Regions from separate parts of the Knoellia sp. B-D-2 genome, predicted to be linked through region 2. Evidence: predicted binding sites of a transcription regulator. Region 2 holds the regulator's gene; each other region holds the start of a gene.
The links. Region 2 encodes LexA, which represses DNA repair genes until DNA is damaged. Its sites were predicted from a motif close to TCGAACANNTGTTCGA; they were not measured.
Positions count from the first base shown of each region.

Region 1: the regulator LexA is predicted to act here: its motif matches at 2,080-2,095, upstream of AC3EU2_RS17805 (DUF6504 family protein).
Region 3: the regulator LexA is predicted to act here: its motif matches at 3,055-3,070, upstream of AC3EU2_RS11890 (HNH endonuclease signature motif containing protein).
Region 4: the regulator LexA is predicted to act here: its motif matches at 2,559-2,574, upstream of AC3EU2_RS14390 (alpha-ketoglutarate-dependent dioxygenase AlkB).

Region 1 is NZ_CM173189.1:3,753,408-3,758,830, reverse strand. Features, by position in the region: gene AC3EU2_RS17820 (polyprenyl synthetase family protein) at 1-383, opposite strand, end outside; gene metF (methylenetetrahydrofolate reductase [NAD(P)H]) at 455-1,363, shown strand; gene AC3EU2_RS17810 (YbaK/EbsC family protein) at 1,502-2,023, opposite strand; gene AC3EU2_RS17805 (DUF6504 family protein) at 2,148-2,465, shown strand; gene AC3EU2_RS17800 (SAV_6107 family HEPN domain-containing protein) at 2,471-2,917, shown strand; gene AC3EU2_RS17795 (DNA polymerase III subunit alpha) at 2,914-5,423, shown strand, end outside.
Region 2 is NZ_CM173189.1:182,683-188,105, reverse strand. Features, by position in the region: gene AC3EU2_RS00870 (ComEC/Rec2 family competence protein) at 1-1,024, shown strand, start outside; gene AC3EU2_RS00865 (LysR family transcriptional regulator) at 1,085-2,023, opposite strand; gene AC3EU2_RS00860 (hypothetical protein) at 2,160-2,348, shown strand; gene AC3EU2_RS00855 (Sir2 family NAD-dependent protein deacetylase) at 2,398-3,273, shown strand; gene lexA (transcriptional repressor LexA) at 3,278-4,024, opposite strand; gene AC3EU2_RS00845 (LysM peptidoglycan-binding domain-containing protein) at 4,209-4,613, shown strand; gene AC3EU2_RS00840 (VOC family protein) at 4,796-5,260, shown strand; gene AC3EU2_RS00835 (winged helix DNA-binding domain-containing protein) at 5,337-5,423, opposite strand, start outside.
Region 3 is NZ_CM173189.1:2,502,149-2,507,571, forward strand. Features, by position in the region: gene AC3EU2_RS11880 (uracil-DNA glycosylase) at 1-386, opposite strand, end outside; gene ligD (non-homologous end-joining DNA ligase) at 383-1,408, opposite strand; gene AC3EU2_RS11890 (HNH endonuclease signature motif containing protein) at 1,509-3,041, opposite strand; gene AC3EU2_RS11895 (PadR family transcriptional regulator) at 3,217-3,561, shown strand; gene AC3EU2_RS11900 (hypothetical protein) at 3,563-4,240, shown strand; gene pcrA (DNA helicase PcrA) at 4,321-5,423, shown strand, end outside.
Region 4 is NZ_CM173189.1:3,044,163-3,049,585, forward strand. Features, by position in the region: gene AC3EU2_RS14380 (alpha/beta fold hydrolase) at 1-461, shown strand, start outside; gene AC3EU2_RS14385 (WS/DGAT/MGAT family O-acyltransferase) at 463-1,899, shown strand; gene AC3EU2_RS14390 (alpha-ketoglutarate-dependent dioxygenase AlkB) at 1,915-2,538, opposite strand; gene AC3EU2_RS14395 (GNAT family N-acetyltransferase) at 2,684-3,583, opposite strand; gene recO (DNA repair protein RecO) at 3,696-4,421, shown strand; gene AC3EU2_RS14405 (isoprenyl transferase) at 4,418-5,233, shown strand; gene AC3EU2_RS14410 (hypothetical protein) at 5,208-5,423, opposite strand, start outside.

The sequences.
Region 1 (5,423 bases), 290 kb from region 2:
AGGCCGAACCGCTCGTCGTCACCGCCCCAGCCACGCTCGGTGTGGGCCGCTGCGAGCGCGCGGTGCGCGGCCGGCATACCTCGCCGTGTGTCGGAGTCGTCCATGACGTCGTCGTGGATGAGTGCGGCGGCCTGGAAGAACTCCATCGCCGTCGCGAGCCGCACGAGGGCGTCGGAGTCGGGCCGGCCGGCCGCGCGGTGGCCCCAGTAGAGGAAGGCCGCGCGCAGGCGCTTGCCACCCGCGAGGAGGGACCCGATGCGATCGAGGAGGTCGGTGACGTCGGGGCCGATCTCGTCGAGGACGCCGCTCTGGTGGCGCAGCTCCGCGTCGATGCAGGCCTGGACGCGGGTGCGCAGATCGGCCTCGTCCAGCGGGCTGGTCACGAACGCTCCTCGCATCTCACGGTGTGTGTGGCCCGAGCCTACGGCCTGCCCGCTGGACTAATCTCACCCGCATGGAACCCCGCTCCATCCCGGCTCTGCTCGCCGGCGAACGCCCCTCGGTGAGCTTCGAGTTCTTCCCGCCCAAGGACGACGCGTCCGAGGCGGCGCTCTGGGACGCCATCCGCCGGCTCGAGCGCGTGCGGCCCGACTTCGTGTCGGTGACCTACGGCGCGGGCGGCTCGACCCAGGACCGGACCGTGCGCGTGACCGAGCGCATCGCCCGCGAGACGACCCTCACCCCGCTCGCCCACCTCACCTGCGTCGGCGCCTCCGTCGAGGACGTCCGTCGGGTCGTCGGGCAGTATGCCGCGGCAGGCGTCCGCAACATCCTCGCCCTGCGCGGCGACCCTCCGGGCGACCCCGGTGGGGAGTGGGTCGCCCACCCCGACGGGCTCGACCACGCGACCGACCTCGTCAGCCTCATCCGCACCCTCGGCGACTTCACGATCGGGGTGGCGGCCTTCCCCGACGTGCACCCGGCGTCCCCGGGTCTCGACCACGACGTCGAGATCATGGTGCGCAAGGCCGACGCGGGAGCGTCCTTCGCCATCACCCAGATGGTCTTCGACGCCGACAGCTACCTGCGGCTGCGCGACCGGGTGGCGCAGCGCCGCGACCTGCCGATCACCCCCGGTCTCATGCCGGTGACCAACCTCCGGCAGATCACGCGCATGTCCGAGCTCATGGGCATGCCGCTGCCGCCGGCCGTCGTCGACCGCCTCGAGGCCGTGAGCGACGACGCCGAGGCGGTGCGCGCCGTCGGTGTCGAGATCGCCACCGAGCTGGCCCAGCGGATGCTCGCCGAGGGTGCGCCCGGCCTGCACTTCATCACGATGAACCGGTCGACGGCCACGCTCGAGGTCCACGACAACCTCGGCCTGTCGGCGGGCGCGCGCCGAGCGGCGACCCGCGTCACCTGAGTACGACGGCACCACCGACCTGAGTATCCGTACTGATCCCCACACCACCCGTTCGAGCCAGAGTGGTCACGCGGCCGCGTGGCCGGGTCGGCGAGTGTGGAGGGGCGCTCGTCATCCCGGCGACGCGGCCGTCTCGGGTCAGTCGACCTCGATGGCCTTACCGCTCGTGATCCGCAGCAGCTCGTCGTAGGTCGTCTGGAACACCGAGTGGCTGTGCCCGGCCGCGGCCCACACGTGGTCGTGGCTGCTCAGCGTCACGTCGACGACGGTGCGCACGGGAGCGGGGTGGCCGACGGGGGCGACCCCGCCGATGGCGAAGCCGGTCCACTCACGCACCTGTTCGGGGGTCGCCTTCTCGACGGCGGCGAGGTCGAGGAGCCCGGCGATCCGGTCCTGGTCGACCCGGTGGCCGCCGGACGCGAGGACGAGCAGGGGCTCGACCGACCCGTCGTGGTGGTGCCCCGCGAAGACGAGGGAGTTGGCGATCTCGGAGGGCGTGATCCCGAGGGCGTCGGCGGCGGCGCGGGCCGTGCGCACGGCGTCCGGGAGGTAGCGCACGGTCGTCCGGACGTGGTGTTGCGCAAGGGTTTTCAGGACCGCGGCCACCGACGGGTGCTCGCTGAGGTCACTCTGCGAGAGGGGGTCGCCGGGGTGGCTCATGCCGCCAGCGTAGGGGCTTGACGCCACGCCGTTGGGTGGTTGTACAGTGGAGGAGTTCGAACAGATGTTCGAACTATTGGGACGCCCGTCCCACCCACCCCATCCTGCCTGAGGAGGCCATGTCGTGGTGCGCCGGTACGAGGATCCCGTCGACGTCCGGGTCGAGGCGGGGACGCCCGACCCCACGGGTTCGCTCGCCGTCCGGCACCGCCCCCGCGCGTTCCTCTGGCACGGCCGGATCCTCGTCGTCCGGGAGGTCCTCGACCACTGGAGCGAGCGCCGGTCCTGGTGGCGCGACCTGGGCGACCTCGGTGAGCGGCCCGAGCGGCACGTGTGGCGGGTCGAGGCCGGCAGCGCCGCCGGCACCGGTGTCTACGACCTCGCCTCCGACGCCGCCGACGGCTGCAGCGCCCCCTGGGTCCTGCTCCGGACCCAGGACTGAGCGCCGTGAACGCCGGTCCCGCGCTCGCCCTCCTCGAGCAGTCCCGCCAGTGCCTCGCGGAGGCGTATGCCGCAGAGCTCGCCGCCGTGCGCCTCGTCACCTCCCAGGACGCCGCGATGCGGGCCGCCGCGGCCCTCGTCGCAGGCCGGGGGACGCGCGGGCCCCAGGACCTCTGGCCGCTGCTCGCGGCCCGGACCCCCGAGCTCGCCGAGTGGGCCGAGGTCTTCGCGCTCGCCGCGACGCGCCGTCAGCAGCTCGAGACCCTCTGCCCCGAGCTCGTCTCGGGGGAGCGCGGCACGCACCACCGGTGCACGGTCCGGGTGCCGGTCCGCGAGGCCGACGACCTGCTCCGTGCCGCCGAGACCTTCGTCGAGCTCGTCGCCCACACCCTCGGCATGCCGCGGGCGGAGCGCACCGCCCGTCGTCTCGCCGCCGTCCGGGAGAGCGCGTGAGCGACACCGACTTCGTCCACCTCCACGTCGCCTCCGGGTTCTCGATGCGCTACGGCGCCTCGACGCCGCAGGATCTCGTCGACCGGGCGGCGGCGCACGGCCAGCACGCGCTCGCCCTCACCGACCGGGACGGCCTCTACGGCGCGGTGCGCTTCGCGATGGCCTGTGGCCGGGCCGGCATCTCCCCGATCCTCGGCGTCGACCTCGCCGTGGGGGAGCCTGCGGCGCAGGGGCGCCGGGCGCCCAGGGCGCGGGCGCCGGTGCGCGGTGGCGCGGTCGTCGACCTCCGGCTGCCCCGGGTCACCGTCCTCGCCCGGGGTCGGGGGGCCGGCATCGAGCGGGGTCTCGGCTGGGCGGCCCTGTGCCGCCTGGTCACCGACACCCACCTGCGGGGGGAGCGGGGCACCCCGGTGACCCTGCCCGACCTCCTCGCCCGCTGGGCACGCGGTGGGGTGCGACGCGAGGAGTGGGCCCAGGAGCCGGAGCCGAGCCGGCTGCGGGTCCTCCTCGGCCCCGACTCCGACGTCGGGCGTGCCGTCCTCGCGCGCCGACCGGCGCAGGCGCGGGCACTGCTCGAGCGGTGGCGCGCGCTCCTGCCCGCCGAGGCGCTCGCGGTCGAGATCGTCATGGGCGGCGGGCCCGAGGGGTCGCCCGGGTCGCGGGCCCATTCGCGACGCATGCTGGGTCTGGCCGACGACCTGCGGGTCCCGGCCGTCCTCACCGCCGCGGTCCGGCACGCGACCCGTGACGGCGTGCGCACCGTCGACGTCCTCGACGCGGCTCGCCGGCTCGTCGTCCTCGACTCCCGGCACCTCGACCGGGTCACCGACGCCGGTCACCTCGCGAGCAGCGAGGAGATGTGGACCCGCGCCCTCGAGGTCGCCGGCGACCACGACCGCGCCGCCCGGCTCGTCGCCACCACCCGGGCCGTCGCCGGGGAGTGCGTCCTCGACGCCCGCTCCGACCTCGGCATCGGCGCCGTCCACCTGCCCGAACCGAGCATCCTCGGCATCGACCCCGGCGACGACCCGCAGCGCGTCCTCACCGAACGCTGCCGTGCCACGGTCGGCGCCCGCTTCCCGAGCGTCGGTGACGCGGGACGGCATACGGTGCTGTCCCGTCTCGACGACGAGCTGCGCGTCATCGCCGACCTCGGCTACCCCACCTACTTCCTCACCGTCGCGGAGGTGACCGACCTCATCAAGGCGCGCGGGGTGCGGGTCGCCGCCCGCGGCTCGGGGGCCGGCTCGCTCGTCAACTACCTCCTCGGCATCAGCGGGGTCGACCCGATCCGGCACGACCTGCTCATGGAGCGCTTCTGCTCACCGCTGCGGGCCGAGCTCCCGGACATCGACGTCGACGTCGAGTCGGCCCGGCGCACCGAGATCTACCAGGCGATCCTCGACCGCTTCGGCGGCGACCGGGTGACGTGCGTGTCGATGATGGACACCTACAAGGTGCGCCACTCCATCCGGGACGTCGGCGCGGCGCTGGGGATGCCGCCGGTCGAGGTGGACGAGATCGCCAAGGCCTTCCCGCACATCCGGGCCAGGGACGCCCGCAGCGCCATCGCCGACCTGCCCGAGCTGCGCTCGCGCGGGCTCGACGCGCCCCGGCTCGACACCTTCTTCGAGCTCGTCGAGCGGCTCGACGGGCTGCCCCGCCACATCGCCCTCCACCCGTGCGGCGTCGTCCTGTCCAACGCCGGGCTGCTCGACCGCACCCCGGTCGAGGCGAGCTGGCTGGGCTTCCCGATGAGCCAGTTCGACAAGGACGACGTCGAGACCCTCGGGCTGCTCAAGCTCGACGTCCTCGGGATCCGCATGCAGTCGGCGATGGCCCACGCCGTCGCCGAGGTCAGGCGGGTCGACGGCGTCGAGGTCGATCTCGACGACGAGGCGCAGGTGCCGCTCGACGACGAGGCGACGTTCCGGCTCATCCGATCCACACACACCCTCGGCTGCTTCCAGATCGAGAGCCCGGGGCAGCGCGAGCTCATCGGCAAGTTCGGGCCGGAGCGGTTCGGCGACCTCATCATCGACATCTCGCTCTTCCGACCCGGGCCGGTGAAGTCCGACATGATCACGCCGTTCCTCGAGAGCCGGCACGGCTGGAGCAAGCGACGGCTGCTGCACCCCTCGCTCGAGCCGGCGCTGGCCGAGACCGAGGGCGTCGTCGTCTTCCACGAGCAGGTGCTGCGGATCGTAGCCGAGACGACGGGGGTGACGCTCGCCCAGGCCGACGAGGTGCGCCGGACGATGGGGACGTCCCACGGGCAGGCCGAGATCGAGGCGTGGTGGCGACCGGCGGCCCGCGCCCGTGGCTACGCCCAGGCCGACGTCGACCGCATCTGGGAGGTGCTCAAGTCGTTCGCGTCCTTCGGCTTCTGCAAGGCGCACGCCGCGGCCTTCGCGCTGCCGACCTACCACTCGGCCTGGCTCAAGACCCACCACCCGGCGGCGTTCCTCTCCGGGGTGCTCACCCACGACCCGGGGATGTACCCCAA
Region 2 (5,423 bases):
CGGCGCCCTGCCCACGCTCGGCATCGCGAGGACGGCGCGGGTCATGGCGGAGGTCCCGGGTGGGACGATGCCGTGGCCCGACGGCGTGCTGGGAGCCCTGCTCCTCGCCGGCCTCACCGTCCTCGCCGTCCTGTCAGGGCGCTGGCTGGCGCGGGTCACCCTGCTCCGACCGCTGGTGGCCCTGGCCGTCGTCGCGCTCACCGTGGCGGTGACGATGCCGACGCGCATCATCACGTGGCCGGCGGACGGTTGGCGGATCGTCTTCTGCGACGTCGGGCAGGGTGATGCGGCCGTCATCCGCACCGGACCCGGCCGAGCACTGGTCGTGGACACCGGCCCGGACCCACCGCGCGTCGACGGCTGCCTCGCGGACCTCGACGTCGAGGTGGTGGACGCGGTCGTGCTCACCCACTTCCACGCGGACCACGTCGAGGGGCTGCCCGGGGTGCTCGACGACCGAACCGTCGGTCAGGTGTTCACGTCACCCGTCGGAGACCCCGCCCACCAGGTCGGTGAGGTGACGGACTGGACGAGAGCACACGGCATACCGCTGTCCGTCCTGGCTGCCGGCGACCGGCTCACCTTCGGTGACGTCACCGCGGAGGTGTGGGCGCCGGCGCGACGCATCGCCGCGGGGTCGGTGCCCAACAACGCGAGCGTGGTCCTCGCCGTCCACGTCGGCGCGGTCGACGCCCTCCTGCTCGGGGACGTCGAACGCGAGGCGGCGCACGACCTGCTTCTCCGGCTCCGACGTGACCCGTCGATGGCCGCCGTCGCGCAGGATCTCGACGTCGTGAAGACGCCGCACCACGGGAGCGCGAACCTCGATGCCGGGCTCATGGCCGCCGTGCGTGCGCCGGTCGCCGTGGTGAGCGTCGGGGAGGACAACGACTACGGACACCCGACGGCGGCGCACCTGACGATGATGCAGCGCAACGGGTATGCCGTGCACCGCACCGACGAGCGCGGCCACATCGCCCTCGTCGAGCGTGACGGCCGGATCGAGGTGGTCACCGAGAGGTGAGCCCCCCTGCACCACAGGGGCGCCGGCCCGACCGCCTCGGCGCCAGAGGGTGCCGACGGGTCAGCGGACGGCCGACTGCGCGGCCTTCTTCGTCGCCGCGTCGGCGCTCTCCACGAGCGCGTCGAGGGTGGCCCTGACGGCAGGGACCCGCTGCAGGTCCGGGGTCGTCACGGCGACGATGTGGCGCCGCGACGCGGGGGTCATCGGCAGGGCGACGACGTCCTCGTGGTGGACGGTCCTGAGGATGAGGTCGGGGATGACGGCGATGCCGAGGCCCTCGGCGATGAGCCCCATGACGGCGACGTAGTCCTCGGTCTCGTAGGCGACGTCCGGCACGTAACCGGCGGTGCTCGCGAGCTGCAGGAGGTGGCCACGGCACCGGGGGCAGCCGGCGATCCAGGTCTCGTCCTCGAGCGCGGCCATGTCGACCTTCGTCGAGGTCGCCAGCGCGTGCGTGCGGGGGACGGCGAGCAGGACCTCGTCGTCGAGCAGCGGGGTGGTGACGAACGCCTCGAGGTCCTCCTCCCCGCGGCCGAGGTCCGTTCCCTCGTAGACGAACGCGACCGCGAGGTCGCACTCACCGGCGCGCAGCGCGGCGAGCGACTCGCGCGGCTCGCCCTCGCTGAAGGTGATCGAGACGCCCGGGTGCTTCGCCTTGACCTTCGCGAGGGCCTTGGGGACGAGCGTGGCCGAGGCGGACGGGAAGGCCATGAGGCGCACGCGTCCGGACCGGAGCCCGGCGATCGCGGCCACCTCCTCCTCCGCGGCGTCGAGGGCCGAGAGCACCGGACCGGCGTGCCGCGCGAGCACGGCGCCGGCCTCGGTGAGGCGGACGCTGCGGCCCACGCGCTCGACGAGCGTCGTGCCCGTGCGGTTCTCGAGACGGCGGACCATCTGCGAGATGGCGGGCTGGGAGTAGCCGAGGGAGAGCGCCGCCGCCGTGAAGCTGCCTTCGTCGGCGATGGCGCGCATGACCCGGAGTCCTGCGGCATCGATCATGCGGCCATCCTATAACCAGAAGTTATCGAGATCCATCGGGACGGTTCAATCCCTGATGTCGCACGCCCACGGGCGCGCGGCGGCGACGCTCGTCCCTCGGGTGTATCAGCGGCCGAGGTGCGCCCTCCTGATGGGCATGAGGACGACGAACCGCCGGCGGACCGCCCGCCGCAGCCACCACCCGGACGTCACGTGCGACGGCCTCGGGCGGTGGCACTGGAAGTGCGCGTGCGGCGCCGGCTCCTACGGCGGCTCCTCGGCGGTGGACTGGCGCTGGATGCTCACCGCCGCCCTGGTCCACCAGAACGCCTGCCCCGGCGAGTGACCTCGCGTGACCCTGGGGCGACGTCAGGACGACCACTTACGATGTCGGGGTGAGCCCTGAGGTGTCGGTCCGCGAGGTCGCGTCGCTGCTGCGCGAAACCGGCCCGGCGCTCGTCCTCACCGGTGCCGGCATGTCGACCGAGAGCGGCATCCCCGACTACCGCGGCCCCGACGGCAACCGCCGGGTCACGCCGATGTCACACCAGGAGTTCACGGCGACCAGCGAGGCGCGGCAGCGCTACTGGGCGCGCAGCTTCATCGGCTGGCAGCGCTTCAGCGCGGCCGAGCCCAACGACGGCCACCTCGCCGTCACCGACCTCCAACGCGCCGGGGCGCTCGGAGCCGTCATCACCCAGAACGTCGACGGTCTGCACCAGGACGCCGGCACCCGTGAGGTCATCGAGCTGCACGGGTCGCTGGCCGAGGTCGTCTGCCTCACCTGCGAGGGCCGGGTCGACCGCGGTCTGCTCCAGGCGCTCATGGACGACGCCAACCCCGACTTCGCCTCACGCGCCCTCGGGGCCGTGGTCGACGGCTCCCGGGTGAGCAGCCAGATCCGCCCGGACGGCGACATCGTCCTCGCCGACGACGCCGTCACCACCTTCGTCACGCCCCGGTGCCTGGCGTGCGACGCCGACACCCTCAAACCCGACGTCGTCTTCTTCGGCGGCGCCGTCCCCAAGCCCCGCGTCGAGCAGTGCTACGCGCTCACCGAGGCGGCGTCCGCACTCGTCGTCCTCGGGTCGTCGCTCAAGGTGATGAGCGGCTACCGGTTCGTTCGGCGGGCGGCAGCACGCGGCATACCCGTCGTCGTCATCACGAGGGGCCCCACACGCGGGGACGCCGAGACGACGCACCGGATCGATGCGCCGCTCGGCGTCACACTCGCCGCGCTCACCCGTGCCGTCCAGGCCCAGGTGGCGTGACCCCTCAGATCCGGCGCAGGACGGCCGTGACCTTGCCGAGGACCGTCGCGTGGTCGCCGTCGATCGGGTCGAAGGCCGGGTTGTGCGGCATGAGCCAGACCTTGCCGTCCTTGCGCTTGAACGTCTTGACCGTCGCCTCGTTGTCGAGCATCGCCGCGACGATGTCGCCGTTGTCGGCGCTCGGCTGCTGCCGGACGACGACCCAGTCGCCGTCGCAGATTGCCGCATCGACCATCGAGTCACCGACGACCTTGAGCAGGAAGAGCGAGCCCTCGCCGACGATCTGCTTCGGCAGCGGGAAGACGTCGTCGACCATCTCCTCGGCCATGATCGGCACGCCGGCGGCGATCCGGCCGAGGACGGGCACGTAGCTCGCCTCGGGCCGCGCGTCGCCCGAGCCGGTCGGGTCGAGGTCGGCGTCCACGTCGTCCGGGGTGGCGCCACCGCGGTAGCCGCGGATGTCGCTCGGGGTGTCGGGGGAGATGACCTCGATCGCCCGTGGCCGGTTGGGGTCGCGCCGCAGGTAGCCCTTCTTCTCGAGGGCGTGCAGCTGGTGCGAGACCGAGCTGGGGGAGGTGAGGCCCACGGCCTGGCCGATCTCGCGCATGCTCGGCGGGTAGCCGCGGCGGTCGACCGAGTTGCGGATGACGTCGAGGACCTTGCGCTGCCGCACCGTGAGCGTGCCGTCGCCGGGGTCGCGGTCAGGCAGCTGGTGGACGTCGGCGTCGGGGGGGCCGCTCTTGTCGCTCATCTCGTCTCCTCTGAAACCAGTGGTGTCAGTGGTGCCTGATTGGCTTCCTGACATGACCACAGCGTACGGAGTTCGGGCGGACGGATCAAACACCTGTTCGACGCGTGTCTTGAAGTCCTCGAACATCCGTGCTAGACATCGTACAGACGTTCTATCGAACGTTCTTTCGACCCAGGAGGACTCCATGAGTGCAGCAGCGGCCCTCGACGGCACCGCGGCGGGGTATGCCGTCCCGCTCCCGATGCGTCGCCCGGAGCGTCCGCGCCTCGTCCTCGTCCCCACCGGCGAGGCCGTCACCGTGGCTCCCCGGCCGGCCCTCCGGCTGACCCGGGGCGGGCGCCTGGCCCTCACGAGCACCGTCCTGCTCATCGCCCTCGTCGCGGCGTTCGTCGGCCTCACCGGGGGCGCCGCGGCCTCCTCGACCCCGGAGCGCATCACCGTCGAGCAGGGCCAGACGCTGTCGGAGATCGCCGCCGAGCACATGACCGGCACGTCGATCGCCTCGGCCGTCGCCGAGCTGCAGCTGGCCAACGGTCTCAGCAGCGCCCAGGTCCGCGCCGGCCAGCAGATCGTCATCCCGCAGGGCTGACGACCACGACTCCGAGCCGCTTCGACCCCGGCTCGGTCCTGAGTCCATGGCAGAGCCTCGACCCCTCGCCGACTCAGTACGAAGGGCGCCCCGCGGACAGCTGCGCGGGGCGCCCTTTGCGTTTTGCCCGGTCCGAGGGCGCGCCGCGGAACATCGGCGGCGGCGCCGCCCTTGACCTTGGCATGAGCACCGAGAGCACCGAGCGCATCCAGAGGGTGAGGCAGCTGCGGGTCGTCGTCGAGGCGGCCGACTACGACGAGGCGGTGCGGTTCTACCGCGACGTCCTCGGCATGGACGAGATCGCCGCGTTCTCCGAGGGTGGTGAGGACCGGGTCGCGATCCTCGAGGCTGGTCGGGCGACCTTCGAGATCGCCAGCCCGGCGCACAAGGTCGCGATCGACGCCGTCGAGGCCGGCGGGACCCCGAGCCCGCGGATCCGGATCGCGTTCGAGGTCGACGACGCCGAGCGGTCCACCCGCGACGCCGAGGACGCCGGCGCGACCGTCGTCGCCGAGCCGGTCCTCACGCCGTGGAAGTCGCTCAACTCCCGGCTCGAGGCACCCGCCGACCTCACCGTCACCCTCTTCGAGGAGACGGCTGAGTCGCACGAGCGCGCCCAGCGAGAGGGCTTCGACACCGCCGGCTGATTCGCGTGCCGTTTCGCGCCCGGCGTGTCGCGTGCCCAACGGGGGAATTGGCGAGTTGGGGACGGGGAGCGGGGGGTCAGGGGCTGGTGAGGACGAGGTCGAGGGGGCGCTCGTGGAAGGCGGCGAGACGCTCGGCTGCCTCGGCGATGCCGTCGCGTTCGGC
Region 3 (5,423 bases), 1.5 Mb from region 2:
CGGCCGGTGCGGTTGGTGCCGTTGGCGGCGGGGGCGAGCCCGACGATGAGGGCGTCGGCTCTCGGGTCGCCGAACGAGGGCCCGGGACGCCCCCAGTAGGGCTGGTCGGCGAACGAGGCTCGGCGATCCTCTCTCGCAACGGTTTCGCGCCACTGGACCAGGCGGGGGCACGCCCGGCAGACGCTCACGCGGGCGTCGAGCTCTTCGAGGGTGGTGGCGTCCGCGGCGAGCTCGCGGACATCGTCGGCGTCGTCGGCGACGGGGGTCGTCGGCTGCGCCGGGTCGCCGGGCCAGCCGGTTCCCGGTGGGACGGGGGAGAGGAACGGCTCGCCGGTGAGGGGGTGCGGGTCGGGTCCGGCCCGCACGACCCCGTCGTCGGGACTCACGGCGTGGCGTCGTCCTCGTCGTTCCCGTCGTTCCCGTCGTTCTCGTCGTTCTCGTCGGGCTCGGGGGTCGTGTCCTGGCCGTCCCGCTCGTCGCGGTCGGCCCACTCGAGGAGCGGTGCGATGTCGAAGACGGCGTCGTCGATGCCGGCGTGGAGGTCGCCGAGCTCGGCGAAGCGCTGCGGCACGGTCGCGATGGTGAAGTCCTGCGGCTCCACGGCGTCCACCTCGTCCCACGCGATCGGGGTGGACACGGTGCCGATCGTGTTGCCGCGCACCGAGTACGCGCTGGCGATGGTGTGGTCGCGGGCGTTCTGGTTGTAGTCGACGAAGACGGCCTCGGGGTCGCGGTCCTTGCGCCACCACGTCGTCGTGACGTCCTCGGGCGCCCGGCGCTCGACCTCACGCGCGAAGGCCAGGGCCGCGCGGCGCACGTCCTGGAAGCCGTGGTCGGGCCGGATCCGGACGTAGACGTGGAGCCCGTGGCCTCCGCTCGTCTTGGGGAAGCCGGTGGCGCCGATCTCGTCGAGGACCTCGTGGGCGACGTGCGCGACCCGGCGGACCCGGTCGAACGGGGCGTCGGGCATGGGGTCGAGGTCGATGCGCCACTCGTCCGGCTTCTCGGTGTCGGCCCGCCGGCTGTTCCACGGGTGGAACTCGACGGTGCTCATCTGGACGGCCCAGACGATGTGCGCGAGGTCGGTGGGGCACAGCTCGTCGGCGTGCAGCCCGTAGCGGGGGAAGTGCAGCCGGACGGTCTCCAGCCACGGCGGCGCTCCGCGGGGGACGCGCTTCTGGTGGACCTTGTTCCCGTCGACGCCGTCGGGGAAGCGGTGCAGCATCGTGGGCCGCTCGCGCAGGGCGTTGAGGATCCCGGCCCCGACGGCGATGTAGTAGTTCGCGAGGTCGAGCTTGGTCTCGCCGCGGGCCGAGAAGTACACGCGCTCGGGACTCGACAGCCGGATCTCGTGGCCGGCCACGTCGAGGTGGACCGGTTCCCCGAACTCACCCTTGCGAGAAGCCATGCACCACACCGTATGCCGTCGGCCCACCGTCGCGGGGCGCGACGGCCGCGGTGGCCGCCAGGGCAGCCGGGGCAGCCTGCGCAGCCGTGACGGTTGCGGCTCAGGCCGTGAGGTCCCAGGCGTCGGCGTCGTGGTCGGCGAGGAACTCGTCGGCGATCTGCTGCAGGACGTGCTCGGGTGGCTGGCCGGCCCAGGGGTCGGGTGGCCCGGTGTCGAGGCGATCGACGCTCCGTCGCCTGCGCCTCATCTGCTCGAGGCGGCTCGACAGGACGCGGTCGTAGGAGCCGCGGGTGAGGTCCCAGCTCACGGCTCGACCGTGCTCGTCGGGGGGATGCACGGTGGCGACGAGGCGTCGGTCGTGGACGAGGGTGTGGTGTCGCTGGCAGAGCAGGGCAGCGTTGCCGAGATCGGACGTGCCGCCGTCGGCCCAGTGCACGAGGTGGTGCGCCTCGGTCCAGCCGGACGGCATGTCGCAGCCGGGGAAGGAGCAGCCCCGGTCACGGTGCCACAGGGCCCGGCGCTGGGAGCGGGTGAAGAGGCGGACGGCCCGGCCGAGATCGAGGACCTCGCCCTCGGAGCCGAGCACGACGGGGATGACGTCGGCGTCGCAGGCGAGCCGGCGCATCGTGGCCGGCGCGAGGATCGTCTGCTGGGCTCGCGACACCATGACCCGGCCGGATCCGGTCGGAGCCTCGCTGCCGGCGGCGCTCAGGTCGCCCAGCCCCATGGAGACGTGAACGGTCGTGGCCGCTCCGCCGGGTGGGCCGTCGGCGGCGTCCGCGCGAGCGGCCCGGGCGCAGATGGCGGCCAGGGCCTCGACTCGGCGCTGTCCCGCGGGGCGCAGGTCTCGCTCACCGGTCTGGTCGTTGGGGGCTGGCCGGGACAGTGGACCGATCGCGGCCTCGAGGGTGGCGGCCTGTTCCGGCGTCATCGCCATCCGGTACTCGGTGACGTCGCCGTCGGCGACCTGCGGGCTCGACAGGTAGGCGCCACTGCGGAGGCGCCGGTCCTGGTCGTCGAGCTCGCCGGCCCGGCCGTGGGCGGCGAGGAGGCTCGTCCGGATCTTCTTCGCCTCGACCGCGCCCCACTGCACCCCGTGGTCGAGGATCGCCGTGGCCACGGTGGACACCGCCTCCGGAACGAGCAGCTCCTTCATGCGCGTCACCTCGCGCAGAGCCGTGAGCGCCAGCGCCGGTGCGACCTCACCGGTGACGACCCGGGCCCAGACGACGCCCTCGGCACGGGTCGGGTCGGCATACGCTCCGGCGTCCGGCCCGTGGCTGCTCCACAGTCCTCCCGGCGCGGACGTCGCGACGTCCTGGGCCAGGGCTGCGACCTGCCCGGCACCGGCCTGCCGCAGCGACGGGGCGTGCTCGCGCACCCATCCGTGCAGCGACCCCGCCCCACGCCGAGCGGCGCTGAGCTCGCCCCGGTGGAACGTCTCCGCGGCGACCCGTACCTGCGCGGCCCCCGCCCGTGCCCTCACCTCGTCGGCCAGCGTCATCAGGTCCGCCAGCTCGGGACCGCTCACCCGTGCCAGGACGTCGCCCACGGCCGCGCTGTCGAGCACGTCCCGCGCACCCGTGAGCGCAGCGCGAAGCGCGTCGACCGGGGTTGCGGGGGCTGGATCCATGCCTCCATTGTCGTCGAACGCACGTTCGATGTCAATGCCTTCGACCCACGGAAGATCGACGAATCAACAAGTGCTGCAACGGTTCCCGTCGTCTCCGACGGGTCGCTCGAGTCTCGCCGCCATGGTGTGGAACGACTAGTTGACATCACCACCTAGATGGGACCACCATCTAGCCATGGCACGAGCGGTGGTGCGCGAGGACAGGCAGAGCCAGTGGCTCAAGGGCGTCCTCGACCTCGCGGTGCTCGCGGTCCTGTCCCGGGAGACGTCCGTGTACGGCTACCTGCTCATGGCCTCGCTCGCCGAGGCGGGGTTCGAGGGGATCAAGGGCGGGACGATCTATCCCCTCCTCGGGCGGCTCGAGGACGAAGGGCTGGTCCGCAGCGAGTGGGTCACCGGCACGTCGGGACCGCCGCGCAAGTACTTCTGGCTCACCGGGGCCGGCCGGGCCGAGCTCGAGGCCGGGCGCGCGGGGTGGCGCGCGTTCTCCGCCACGATGACCACGGCTCTGGAGGGCTGACATGACGACGTCGAGGCTGCACTACGTGAGGGAGCTCGCCGAGCAGCTCCGGATCAACGGGGTTCCCGAGGCCCGGGTCCGGGAGATCGTCGCCGAGGTCGAGGGCCACGCGGCGGTGACCGGCGAGGACCTCGTCACCACCTTCGGGCAGCCCGTCGACTACGCGGCGCAGTGGCGACCGCTGTCGCCGAGACGGTGGATGGGGCAGGTCCTGCTGGGCGCGGTCCCCGCCCTGGGCGTGGCCTCGGGTGTGAAGGCGATGTTCGCGGGGGGAGAGTGGTCGAGCGCCGTTGCCGTCGACCGGTCGGACCTGACCGGCTTCCTCGTGCTGTTCGCCGTGATCGGTCTCGTGCCATGGACGGTGGGCCTCACGGAAAGTCGTCGCCGAGCCGCGGCGCTCGGCAGCACCACCACGCCGTCGGTGTGGCCCTACCGGGTCGCGGTCCCGGTCGTCTTCGGAGTCGTCGTGGCTCTGGTCACCTGGGCCCTCAATGGTTCCGCGTCGACCCTGCTCATGGAGGTCCCCCGGTGGGTGCTCGCGGTCGTCGGCGTCGTCGGGGTCTCCAGCGTGGTGCTCCTGGGTCCGGCCCCCAACAGCGCCGGCCAGCTCCCGGATCGCCCCTGGGCGCCACCCCACTCGTGGAGGACGAGGGTGCGCCGGGCGTTCATCAACCGGTAGCCACTGGCGCGGCTGCCCTGCTGGGCAGACCGTGGACGAGGCGGGGCCTGTGAGCGCCACGACGTAGGGTTGGCGGTGAGATGAGCACCCTTTTCGACGGTCTGGACTTCGGCGACGCCGGGGCCCCGAACGACCCCGCGACCGCCCCCACGACCGATGCCGGCGCGCACGAGAGCGCGCACGCGGCCCTCGTCAACGCCGCCGGAGTCCCCTCGTGGGCGACCTCCGACGACCAGGCCCCGCCGGAGCCCGCCTGGGGTGCCCGCCCGCAGGACGCCGACGCCCTCCTCGAGGGTCTCAACCAGGAGCAGCGCGAGGCCGTCCTCCACGCCGGCGGCCCGCTCCTCATCATCGCCGGCGCCGGCTCAGGCAAGACCCGCGTCCTCACCCACCGCGTCGCCCACCTCCTGGCGGCCCGCGGGGTCCAGCCCGGCCAGGTCCTCGCCATCACCTTCACCAACAAGGCCGCCGCCGAGATGCGCGAGCGCGTCCAAGAGCTCGTGGGGCCGCGCGCCAGGGCGATGTGGGTCATGACGTTCCACAGCGCGTGCGTGCGGATCCTGCGCCGCGAGGCCGACAAGGTCGGCATGAAGTCGACGTTCTCCATCTACGACGCCGCCGACAGCCAGCGGCTGATGTCGATGGTCATCCGCGACATGGACCTCGACCCCAAGCGTTACAACCCCCGCACGTTCAGCCACCAGGTGAGCAACCTCAAGAACGAGCTCGTCGACGAGGAGACGTTCAGCGCCCGCGTGGGTTCGGAGCCCAGCGCCGAGAACCCCGGTGGCACCCATACGGAACGGCTCCTCGCAGAGGCCTACACGGCATACCAACGTCGTCTGCGGCAGGCGAACGCCCTCGACTTCGACGACATCATCATGCTCACCGTCCACATGTTCCAGGCATTCCCCGACGTGGCCGAGCACTACCGCCGGCGCTTCCGCCACGTCATGGTCGACGAGTACCAGGACACGAACCACGCCCAGTACCAGCTGATCCGCGAGCTCGTCGGGCACGAGGGCAGGCGGCAGGAGCACGCCGTCGAGCCGAGCGAGCTCGTCGTCGTCGGTGACGCGGACCAGTCGATCTACGCCTTCCGCGGCGCGACGATCCGCAACATCGTCGAGTTCGAGGAGGACTACCCGGACGCGAGGACGATCCTGCTCGAACGCAACTACCG
Region 4 (5,423 bases), 1.0 Mb from region 2:
CGAGGGTCGCGGAGGGTGCCATGCGCCGCAACCGGGCGCGGCTGACGCCCGAGGCCCTCGTCGGACAGCTGGTCTCCCTCTGCTTCGCCGACCCGACCCGGATCGACGCCGCGGTCCTCAGGGAGCTCGCGGCACTGGCGAGGGCGCGCGCGGCCGACCCGGGCCAGGGCGACCTCGAGAGAGGTTTCACCGGCGCCGCCCGCTCGCTGCTCCTCCTGCTGGGGCAGCGAAGGCGCTACGCGCGCCTCCTGGCCGGGCTCGAGGAACCGGTCCTGCTCATCCAGGGTGACCGGGACCGCCTCGTCCACGTCGACGCGGCCCGCCGGGTCGCCCGCGACAACCCGCGATGGACCTACGTCGAGCTCGCGGGTGTCGGTCACACGCCCCAGCTCGAGGTGCCGGGGGAGATCGTCCGCCTCGTCCGCGGGTGGCTCGTCGACGTCATCGGGGCGAGGGCCTGAGATGCGACGGCTCTCGGGTCTGGACGCCGCCTTCCTCGCGCTGGAGACACCCACCTCGACGGGGCACGTGGGGGGACTCAGCATCCTCGACGCCCGCGAGGGTTCCCCCGCGCTGACGTTGGCGCACCTCACCGCCCTCCTCGAGTCACGCATCGGCGCGGTGCCGGTCCTCCGGCAACGGCTCATGACGGTCCCGCTCGGCATCGACCAGCCGGTCTGGGTCGACGACGTCCACTTCGACATCGGCTACCACCTGAGGGAGCTCGCCCTGCCCGAGCCCGGGTCGGACGAGCAGCTCGCCGAACAGGTGGCCCGCATCCACGCCCGACCCCTCGACCGTGCTCGGCCGTTGTGGGAGGCGTACCACATCAGCGGTCTCACGGGCGGTCGGACCGCGCTCTACACCAAGGTCCACCACGCGGCGATCGACGGGGTGAGCGGCGCCGAGCTGCTCATGGTCCTCTTCGACCTCTCGCCCGAGGCCCACGGCGTCCCGGAACCCGCCCCGTTCTCACCCCGGCCGGAGCCGCGACGCTCCGTGCTCGGCGCCCGAGGTCTGGTCAGGCTGGCCTGGCGTCCGGTCGAGGTGACGAGGATCGCGACCCGGGCGGTCCGGGCCATCCCCGCAATGGGACCCATCGTCGGACCGGTCGTGGCTGCCTGGGTCGGTGCGGGTCGCGCGGGGGAGGCGGACGGACAGGTCCTCACGTCCCCGACGCCGCTCGTGGCGCCCCAGACCCCCTTCAACGTCGCCATCTCCCCGCACCGCAGGTTCGCGTTCGGCTCGCTGTCACTGGCCGACGTCAAGCTCGTCAAGAACACGTTCGGGGTCTCGGTCAACGACGTCGTCATGGCGATCTGCGCCGGTGCCCTGCGCTCCTGGCTGATCGCGCACGACGCGCTTCCTGACGGTCCGCTCGTGGCGATGGTCCCCGTGTCGATCCGCTCGGATGCGTCGGACCAGCCCGGCAACAAGGTGTCGGCCATGCTCGCCGCGCTGCCCACGAACGTCGAGGACCCGGTCGAGCGCCTCAGCGTGACCCGCAGGGCCACGGCCGTGGCCAAGTCGCAGCAGGCGTTCATCCCCCAGGGCCTCGTCGACGAGGTCACCGACTTCGCCCCGCCCGCCCTGACGGCCCGGGTGGCACGGGTGACGTTCGCGAGCAGGGTCCTGCACCGGCTGCCGGCGTTCAACGTCGTCATCTCCAACGTTCCCGGACCCAACATCCCCGTCTACCTCGCCGGGGCCCAGCTCCTGGCCCACTACCCGGTCTCGGTGGTCACCGATGGCGTCGCCCTCAACATCACCCTCATCGGCTACCTCGACCAGCTCCACTTCGGGATCACGGTGGCTCGGGAGGTCATGCCCGACGTCGACGAGGTCATGGCGGACCTGGGCCGTGAGCTGGCCTTGCTCGTCGAGGCCGCACGCGCCTGACGGTGCGCCGGGCCCTCAGCGGATGCCGCGGGGGCGGAACTGGACCGAGATGCGTGGTCCCACCGGTCTGCCCGTCTTCGGGATGGCGTGGTCCCAGGTGCGCTGGCAGGACCCGCCCATGACGACGAGGTCACCGTGGCCCAGCGAGAAGCCGATCGACGAGCCGCCGCCGCGCGGCCGGAGCATGAGGGAGCGGGCCGACCCCACCGACAGGATCGCCACCATCGTGTCGGCGTCCCGCGCCCGACCGATGCGGTCGCCGTGCCAGGCGACCGAGTCGCGCCCGTCGCGGTAGAGGCACAGCCCGGCCGAAACGAACGGCTCACCCAGCTCGGCGGCATACCGCTGCGAGAGCTCGTCTCGCGCCTGCGCCAAGGCCGGGTGGGGGAGCGGCTCACCCTCGTCGTAGAACGCGAGCAGCCTCGGGACGTCGACGACCCGGTCGTACATCTCCCGCCGCTCGGCCGTCCACGGCGCCTCGTGGTGGAGCGCGTCGAAGAGCAGGTCGGCGCCGGTCAGCCAGCTGGGCTGGTAGTCGACCCAGGCGCCGCGCGAGAGCAGGGTACGGGTCGGCGCCAGCCGGCCGAGCTCGATGGCGTCGCCGGTGTCGAAGAGCGAGTGCTGGAGGACCGCGTCCATGACGCCGACGATAGCGCAAGTCGAACGCGTGTTCTAGTCCATGGCCGCGAGTCGGATCGTCAGCGTCGCCCACGTCCGCGGGCCGCCCGCTTCCTCGCGTGGCGGGATCGCCCACCGCGGTGTGTGCCGGGCAGGCCCGTGCTGTTCAGAGGGTGGTCTGCCAGTGGTGGTAGGTCTTCGTCACGACCATCCCCACCTTCTCGTAGACCCCCAGCGCTCCGGTGCGCGAGTCGGTCGACAGCTCGCTGCGGACTGCGCCGCGGGCGCGGGCGCGTTCGAAGGCGTCGACGAGCAGCGCCCGGGCCAGGCCGCGGCCCCGCTGGTCGCGGCGCACGGCGAGCTGGTCGACGTAGCCGAACTCGCCGGCCTGGATGAGGAACGCCGTCCCGACGGGGGTACCCGCTGGGTCCGTGACGAGGCGGATCTGCCAGGGCTCGAACCCGGGCCGGCGCAGCGTGTTGGCCGCCCAGTCGTCGAAGGAGGAGGCCTGGCGCTCGGGCCACTCGTTGAAGGCGTCCTCGACGAGGCGGTAGGTGACCTCGTCGTCCTCGCCCGGCACGAAGTCCCGCAGGGCGTAGCCCTCGGGCAACGGCTGGCGTTCGATCGCCGCCCCCTCGGGCACCTCCAGCACCCACGACGTCCATCCGCGCTCGTAGCCGAGGTCCTGGAACATCCGCTCGGCGTCCCCTCCGGCCGGCACGCTCTGGCCGACGACGCTGCCGCCGTTGCGGGCCGCGGCCTCCCGGGCCCACGCGACGAGCCAGGTCCCGATTCCGCGGCCCCGGTGGTCGGGGTGGACGGAGATCTCGGCGCGCCGCCCCTTGTAGACCTCTCCGGCCGCGACCATGACGTCGCCGTCCAGGACGGCGATGCTGTCGCGCTCGAGGGAGAAGCTGGGGCGCTGCCAGTCACCCTCGATGTCCTCGAGCTCGACCGCGACCTCTCCGGTGTCGTGCTCCTCGGCGGCCGCGAAGACCCCGAAGACGTCCGCGGCGTCCGTCGGTCGGCAGGGTCGGGCGGTGAGGCCGGCGGGCAGCTCGCTCATGACCTCGAGGATGCCGCACCCGCGGGGCCGGCGCCTCCGGTTTCGGCGACGGGCACCGGGGGGAGCGGCACGGCATACCGGCTTTGTCGGCACCGCGGGGGAGACTGGTGGGGTGCCGCTCTACCGTGACCAGGGGATCGTGCTGCGCACCCACAAGCTGGGTGAGGCGGACCGGATCATCACGGTGCTCACCCGCAGCCTCGGCAAGGTCCGCACCGTCGGCAAGGGGGTGCGCCGGACCAAGTCCCGCTTCGGCGCCCGGCTCGAGCCGGGGATGCTCGTCGACCTCCAGTGCTACGAGGGCCGCACCCTCGACACGGTGACCCAGGCCGAGACGCTGGAGTCGTGGGGTGACGTCGTCTCGCGCGACTACGGCGCGTGGACGGCCGCCAACGCCGTCCTCGAGACGTGCGACCGGCTCACCGAGGAGCGCGAGCCGGCGCTCCAGCAGTACCTCCTCGTCACGGGCGCGCTGCGCTCGCTCGCGGGCAAGGAGCACGACCCCAACCTCGTCCTCGACGCCTACCTCCTGCGCGCGCTCGCGATCGCCGGCTGGGCGCCGAGCTTCCACGACTGCGCCAAGTGCGGGTCGGAGGGTCCGCACCGCGCCTTCCACGTCGTGTCCGGTGGCGCCGTCTGCTCCGTATGCCGTCCGCCCGGGTCGTCCGCGCCCGCGCCGGAGACGCTCCGCCTCCTCGCGGCGCTGCTCGCCGGCGACTGGTTCGTCGCGGACGCGTCCGACCCCCGGCACCGCCGCGAGGGGAGCGGGATGACGACCGCGTTCCTGCAGTGGCACCTCGAACGCGGGGTGCGCTCGCTCCGTATGGTGGAGCGGTGACGAGCCGCCCCTTCGCCCACCCGAGCGGCGCCCGGCCGCCGGCCGTGCCCGCCGCCCAGGTCCCCGGTCACGTCGCGATCGTCATGGACGGCAACGGTCGCTGGGCCAACGCGCGGGGGCTGCCGCGGACCAAGGGGCACGAGGCGGGCGAGGCCGCCCTGCTCGACGTCGTCGCCGGGGCCATCGAGGCCGGGGTGACCCACCTGTCGGCCTACGCCTTCTCGACCGAGAACTGGAAGCGCAGCCCAGACGAGGTGCGCTTCCTCATGGGCTTCAACCGCGACGTCATCCGTCGGCGGCGCGACCAGCTCCACGAGTGGGGCGTGCGGATGCGTTGGGTGGGGCGGCGCCCGCGGCTGTGGTCCTCGGTCATCAAGGAGCTCGAGGTCGCGCAGGAGCTGACCCGGCACAACACCGGCCTCACCCTGTACTTCTGCGTCAACTACGGCGGCCGGGCCGAGCTGGGCGACGCCGCCCGCGCCCTGGCCGAGGACGTCGCGCGCGGGCGCCTCAAGCCGAGGAACGTCGACGACCGCACGCTGGCCCGCTACCTGCCCGAGCCGGACATGCCCGACGTCGACCTCTTCGTGCGCTCCTCGGGGGAGCAGCGGACGAGCAACTTCCTGCTCTGGCAGAGCGCCTACGCGGAGATGGTCTTCCTCGACACCCTCTGGCCGGACTTCGACCGGCGCGACCTGTGGCGGGCCATCGAGATCTACGCCGACCGGGACCGCCGCTACGGCGGCGCGGTCGACCTCGCCGCGTCCGGCGAACCCGCGCCGACGGTCAGCCCGGACCCAGCAGCGCGCTGAGCGGGGCGACCGGGACGACACCCTCCGCGGCGGCGAGCAGGGCGGGGTCGACGCTGACGAGGGCGTCGGCCTGGAGCCGGGTCACCGCGAGGTACTCGGCGTCGCGCAGGGTGTCCCACCCGTGCTCACGCGCGATCCGCCACGCGGTCATCCGGGACACGCGGTCCCCGAGCAGGCGCATCCGCAGCTC